One region of the Luteibacter sp. CQ10 genome, then DNA from elsewhere that is predicted to be linked to it. Evidence: predicted binding sites of a transcription regulator. Region 1 holds the regulator's gene; each other region holds the start of a gene.
The links. Region 1 encodes FliA, which starts transcription of late flagellar genes. Its sites were predicted from a motif close to TAAAGTTTNNCNNNCNNNGGCCGATAA; they were not measured.

Region 1 (2,265 bases):
CATGCATCCCATGTCCACGGCAACCGCAACCTCTCATTTCCCGGCAGTGAACTCTTCCATGACCACACACGTCGACAACACCCAGGCCGCCGGCATCGCATGGCTGTCCGACCGTCGTCCCACCCGCAGCATCGCGATCGCGGGCGGCAAGGGTGGCGTGGGCAAGACCACGGTGGCGGTCAACCTCGGCATGGCGCTGGCCATGGGCGGGCGCGACGTGCTGCTGCTCGACGCCGACCTGGGCATGGCCAACATCGACGTGTTGCTGGGGCTCCAGCCGGTGCGCCACCTCGGCCACATGCTGGAAGGCGCCTGCCGCATCGAGGAACTGGTGCTGGAGGCCTCCCACGGCCTGAAGGTGATCCCGGCCACCTCGGGCACGCGGCGCATGGCCCAGCTGCCGAACATCGAGCATGCCGCGGTCATCCGCGCGTTCGACGAATACCCGCTGGCACCCGAATACCTCATCGTCGACACCGCCGCCGGCATCTCCGACAGCGTGTCGATGTTCGCCGCCGCCTCCGACGAGGTGGTGATCGTGGTCTGCGACGAGCCGGCCTCGCTCACCGACGCCTATGCCCTCATCAAGGTGCTCTCGCGGGAATTCGGGGTGAACCGCTTCCGCATCGTCGCCAACATGGTGCGCCACGCCCAGGAGGGCCGGGCGCTCTACGAGAAGCTCTCGCGCGTGACCAGCCGGTTCCTCGACGTGTCGCTGGATTTCATGGGCATGGTGCCGCACGACGAATACCTGCGCCAGGCCATCCGCCGCCAGTCGGCGGTGGTCGACGCCTGGCCGAGCAGCCGATCGGCGGTCGGATTCAAGAATCTGGCCAGGTCGGTCGATACATGGGGTGAACCCGAGCCCCGGGCACAGGGACGGATCGGCTTTTTCGCCGACCGCACCCACTTGGGAGGAGGGCTGCCGTTGTGAGCGTCGCGAGCGAATACCTTGAAATCACTAAGGTTCCGGCGGATCAACTGGTCAGGACCCACGCGCCGTTGGTGCGCCGGATCGCCTATCACCTGATGGGCCGGCTGCCGCCGAGCGTGGACGCGAACGACCTCATGCAGGCCGGGATGATCGGACTGCTCGAGGCCGCGAGGAATTATTCGCCGACTCGCGCGGCCAGTTTCGAGACCTATGCGGGCATCCGCATACGGGGCGCGATGCTGGACGAACTGCGCAAGACGGACTGGACCCCGCGCTCGGTCCATCGGAAGTTGCGCGAGGTGGCGGAGGTAACGAGGCAGATCGAAAACGAGACGGGTGGCGACGCCGACGACGTGGAAGTGATGAAGCGGCTGGGCATCGACGCCATGGAGTACAACCAGATCCTGGCCGACGCGGCGAGCGCCCGGTTGCTGAGCCTGACGGCGCCCGAGGGCGACGAGGGCGCGGCGATCGACGTGGCCGACCCGGATGCCACGGGGCCGGACGGGCTGTTCGAGCAGGAGGGCATGCGCGATGCGCTGGCCCAGTCCATCGACGGGCTGCCGGAGCGCGAAAAGCTGGTGATGTCGCTGTACTACGATGACGAGCTCAACCTGAAGGAAATCGGTGCGGTGCTGGGAGTGAGCGAATCGCGGGTGTGCCAGATCCACGGCCAGGCCCTCATTCGACTCCGCGCGCGCATGTCGGGTTGGAAAGAAAGAACCTGACGGCACCCGGTGCCGTCACCGGTCGAAGAAAACGCGCAGTAGAGGCGGAGAGACGTTTTGGACAAGAACATGAAAATCCTCGTGGTGGACGATTTCTCCACCATGCGGCGCATCGTCAGGAACCTGCTGGTGGAGCTGGGCTTCACCAACACCCTGATCCAGGAAGCCGAAGACGGCAACGCGGCGCTCGCGCTGCTTCGCTCCCAGCCGTTCGACCTCGTGGTCACCGACTGGAACATGCCCAACATGACGGGCATCGACCTGCTCCGCGCCATCCGCGCCGACGCCGCCCTGAAGGCGATGCCGGTGCTGATGGTCACCGCCGAGAACAACCGCGACCAGATCATCGCCGCCGCACAGAGCGGCGTGAACGGCTACGTGGTCAAGCCGTTCACGGCGGTGACGCTGAAGGAAAAACTCGACAAGATTTTCGAACGTCTCGCCGCGGCGGCGGGCTAAGGAGCAGGCATGAACACGACGATTTCCGCCGGCCAGGACGTGGCCCCCGAACTGCGCGAGTTGCTCGACGCCGACGATTCCACCGCTTTCGAACAGGCGCTGGACCGCCTGATCCGCAGCCGCGAGCAGCATCTGTTCCTCGCG
Region 2 (2,265 bases), on a different contig from region 1:
CGGTGAGCGACTGGCCGCTGTTGAACGCGATGCTCAACGTGGCCGGCGGCGCCACCTGGGTGAGCCTGCATCACGGCGGCGGCGTCGGGATGGGTTACAGCCAGCACAGCGGCGTGGTGATCGTCTGCGACGGCAGCGAGGCGGCGGACAAGCGCATCGCCCGCGTGCTGTGGAACGATCCGGGCACGGGCGTGATGCGGCACGCGGACGCGGGGTATGACGACGCCGTGGCCTGCGCGAAGGAGCAGGGGTTGAACCTGCCTATGATCGGGTAACGGTGTTGCACCCTTGATTCGCCGACACGGTCGGCTCCCACCCTTCGGTAGCGAGCTTCCTACCGGAGGGGTGGGAGCCGATCGCATCGGCGAAGCGGCTTACCGGCCGTTAGCCCAGGCAGGCGTATACCGCTCCGGATAGATCCTCTCCAGCGCCAGCACCTTCGGCCTGTCGTTGATCGCGATGTACGGCGTATCCGGGTTCAGCCGCATGTAGTCCTGATGCTCGTTTTCGGCAAGATAGAAGCCCTTCAGCGGTACCACCTGGGTCACGATCGGCCCGGAAAACGCATGCGCGGCGGTGAGCTGGCCGATATAGGCGTCGGCGACCTTCTTCTGTTCCGGCGTTCCGTAAAAAATCGCGGACCGGTACTGGGTGCCACTGTCGGGCCCCTGGCGGTTGAGCAGGGTGGGGTCCTGCACCACCGAGAAGAACACCTGCAGCAGCTGGCCGTAGGTGACCTGGGCGGGGTCGTAGACGACTTTCACCGACTCGGCGTGGCCGGTGTCGCCATCGCTGACGTCGTCGTAGTTGGCATGGGCCGCGTCGCCGCCGGCGTAGCCGGTGCGCACGCTTTTCACCCCGCGAACGTGCTGGAACACGCCCTCGACGCCCCAGAAGCAGCCGCCGGCGAAGACGGCCGTGGCGTCGCCGGTGGCTGTCGCGGCATCGAGCGAGGGGGGAGGCAGGCGCACGCCCTCGTCGCGGGCCGAGGCGGTGCAGGCGGTCAGGGCGAGCAGGAGCACGGGAATCAGGCGGTTCATGGGGCGTCTCCTTGGGACGATGCCTGGATGGGCTTGCCCCAGAAGACCGGGTATCGCCCTTTTTCCTGACATGTTCCCGAGGGTCTTCAGTTTCCCCTGAACCGGCCGATAAGGCCCGGGTCGACCGTGGGTAGCCCCGGGGGAGGCAAATTCGGCATGCTGTTCAGCTGAATGCGACGCACCGGGAGGGGATGCGTCGCGGCGGTCAGGTGCGTCATCGTTCGAACCGAAGGAGCAGTGGCAAGTGGCGTACGATCTGGTGGAGAGGCGCGTGTTCGTGTCCGACCTGGAAGTCGGCATGTACGTCAGCCGCCTCGATTGCGAGTGGTCCGACACCCCGTTTCCGATAGCGGGCGTGCCGATCACTTCGCGGGACGACATCGAGAGGCTCAGCCGCTTCTGCAAGTACGTGTTCGTCGACATGCAGCGCCGCGTCATGCCGGCGCGCGTCGTCACCGCCGCGGCCCCGCGCCCGGCGCTCAACCTGCGCCTGGTCTCGCGACAGACCTATGCCGACACGGCCACCCACGCCGAGGAACTGCCTCGAGCGGAGGAAGCCTTCGAGGCGATGCATGGTTTCACCGGCCGCCTCATGCGCGACGTGCGCAACGAGGGCGGCTTCGACCGGGAGGCGCTCGACGCCGCCGTCCGGCCCATGGTCAGCAGTGTGCTGCGCAGCGCCGACGCCTTCCTCTGGGTGGAAAGCCTGCGTCGCCGCGACGGTTACGCCTACCGCCGGGCGGTGGGCTGCGGAAGCCTCGCGGCCGCCTTCGGACGCCACATGGGGTTCGACGAGGAGGCCATCGTCAGCCTGGCCAAGGGTGGCCTCCTGCTCGACGTCGGCATGTGCCGCCTGCCGCCGGAGGTGCTCGAGCGCGACGGTCCGCTCAACGACGCGGAGTGGGCGCAGGCCCGGCAGCACGTGGAGGAGGGCATGGCCATCCTCGACCGAGCCGGCGTCACCGACGCCGAGGTGCGCGACATGGTCGCCACCCACCACGAGCGCTTCGACGGCACCGGCTACCCGAACGGCCTCGTCGGTACGGCCATTCCCCTGGCCGGCCGCATCGCGGCCATCATCGACACCTACCAGGCGATGTCGGCCGACCGGCCGTACCGCGCCCCGGTGTCGCAGCACAACGCCGTCCGGCACATGTACGCCGGGCGCGACCGCGAGTTCCAGGGGGAGCTGGTGGAGCAGTTCCAGGCCTGCATCGGCGTCTAT
Region 3 (2,265 bases), 730 kb from region 1:
ATGACGCTGCGCTTCTCCGATTCGCGCGCCTTCGAGCTGGCCGCGGAGGGTTGCCATGAGCATCACTGGGAAACCAGCGGCGACGTCTTTGCCACCCTCGTGGAAGCGATCGTGAACCTGGCCGCGCAGAACATGGAAGACGTTTCGGCCGAGCTGAAGAAACTCTCCGACCGCGTGTTCACGCCGACTCGCCTGGGCACGCCGGTGTTGCGCGAATGCATGCTCGAGGTCGGCCGGCTCGAAGGCATACAGGCACGCAACCGCTCATCCATGCTCGGCGTGCAGCGGGTGGTCTCCTTCGTGAAGACCAAGAAGCCCACCTGGATGTCCGACCCGGTGGAGGTGCGCCTGCGCGTGGTCGACCACGACCTGAAGACCCTCGACGAGTTCGACGACCAGCTCACCAACAAGCTCCAGTTCGTGCTGGACGCCACCCTCGGCTTCATCAGCACCGACCAGAACCACGTGATGAAGGTGCTCACCGTCACCTCGGTGGCGACCATTCCGCCGGTGATCCTCGCGGGCATTTGGGGCATGAATTTCAAGCACATGCCCGAGCTGGACTGGCCGATGGGCTATCCCATGGCCCTGGGCGTGATCGTCATCAGCATGATCCTGCCGGTGCTCTTCTTCAAATGGCGGGGTTGGTGGTCGGGCGACTGATCGCCTACCCCATTCGGACCCATTCCGTGAAGACCTGTAAACCCCAAGTGCATCACATTTTTTACAATCCAACCCCTTTTGCCCTAAAGTTCGCGCTCCCCCGGCCGCTAGCCCCTGCAAGCCCCGCCAGGCGGGCTATCCATTGACGCGAGGTTCGGGCCTTGGTGCGGGCCCATTCTGGGAGGAAGTGCTCGGTGTCCGTTTCTAGCCTGTTCCACGTCGCAGGGAAGCCGCGTCCATGAGGTCATCCAGGCCCGTTCCGCCGGGTCACGTACCCGACTCCCGATTGCTCGCCTCCGTGGCCGAGTTCACCCACCATCGCGACATCGATGCGCTGGATCACAGCCTCGTGCTGTCGCTGGCCGAACTGGTGAAGGTCAGGACGGTCATGCTGTGCAAGCGTGGCGAGAGCGTGCAGTTTCCCGTGGATGCCGTCGTCGCCTGCACCCACGGTGCCGACGGTGCGTTCGTGGTGGAGGCCGTGGATCCCTCGCACGACGACGAATCGGTGCAGACGATCGCGCGCGCGATGGAAACCCTCAAGACCGTCAGCGACGTGACCCCGGCCGGGTTGCACCGGCTGGTGATCCCCATCAAGCGCGAACAGACCGCCATCGGCGCGCTGACGCTCGAATCGGACGAAGGCCTCAACGGTGTCCGCGCGCTCGTCGAGGGCTTTGCGCGCATCTATTGCAACTACATCGCCCTGCTCAACGAAAGCGAACGCGACAAGCTCACCGGCCTCTATAACCGGCGCAGCTTCGACCGCCGACTGCAGCGCATGCTCAAGCAGCGCCGCCAGCGGGCCCGCGCGCTCGCCGACGGCCGGGAAGAGCGTCGCCAGATATCCGGCGACGGCCCCCAGGTGTACCTCGCCATCCTCGACATCGATCATTTCAAGCGAATCAACGACACCTACGGCCACGTCTACGGCGACGAGGTGATCCTGATGCTCGCCCAGCAGATGCGCACGAATTTTCGCCAGGGCGACGTGCTTTTCCGCTTCGGCGGCGAGGAGTTCGTGATGCTTCTGGCCGCGCAGGACGAGCAAACGGCGCACAGCGCGCTCGACCGCTTCCGCCGTTACGTGGCCGAGCACGCGTATCCGCAGGTGGGCCACGTCACGGTGAGCATCGGCTATGCCCGCATCACCGAGAACGATTACTCCGAGATCGTGCTGGATCGGGCGGACAAGGCGCTGTACTACGCCAAGCAGACCGGCCGCGACAGCGTGCACGGCTACGAGAACCTGTCGCGTACCGGCGAACTGGCGCCGGTGGCGCTGGGCAGCATCGACCTCTTCTAACACGACCGGCTCCCATCCCTACCCGCCTACCGAAGGGGTGGGAGCCGATCGCATCGGCGAATCGAGGGTGCCGGTTACTTCACGACACCGCACGCGATCCGGGCCCCGCCACCGCCGAGCGCTTCGGGCTGGTCGGAGTAGTTGTCGCCACCGGCGTGGATCATCAGCGAATGCCCCTTCACCGTCGCCAGCGTCTTCAGGCGAGGCGCGGTGACGGCCGTGGTATCGGTGCCGTCGGCACCGATGGTGAGCTTGGGAAGGTCACCCTCGTGGCCCATCGCCTCGGGCCCCTCGTG

Region 2: a site for FliA is predicted at 1,126-1,152, ahead of JNG39_RS13280 (HD-GYP domain-containing protein). Genes of this name have one in related genera too.
Region 3: a site for FliA is predicted at 748-774, ahead of JNG39_RS04770 (GGDEF domain-containing protein). Genes of this name have one in related genera too.

The regions. Positions count from the first base shown of each region.
Region 1 covers NZ_JAEUYM010000001.1:325,774-328,038, forward strand. The annotation lists gene JNG39_RS01585 (MinD/ParA family protein) at 59-934, shown strand; gene JNG39_RS01590 (RNA polymerase sigma factor FliA) at 931-1,662, shown strand; gene cheY (chemotaxis response regulator CheY) at 1,720-2,121, shown strand; gene JNG39_RS01600 (protein phosphatase CheZ) at 2,131-2,265, shown strand, end outside.
Region 2 covers NZ_JAEUYM010000003.1:67,942-70,206, forward strand. The annotation lists gene hutU (urocanate hydratase) at 1-275, shown strand, start outside; gene msrA (peptide-methionine (S)-S-oxide reductase MsrA) at 375-1,040, opposite strand; gene JNG39_RS13280 (HD-GYP domain-containing protein) at 1,285-2,265, shown strand, end outside.
Region 3 covers NZ_JAEUYM010000001.1:1,054,539-1,056,803, reverse strand. The annotation lists gene JNG39_RS04775 (CorA family divalent cation transporter) at 1-663, shown strand, start outside; gene JNG39_RS04770 (GGDEF domain-containing protein) at 902-1,969, shown strand; gene sodC (superoxide dismutase [Cu-Zn] SodC) at 2,044-2,265, opposite strand, start outside.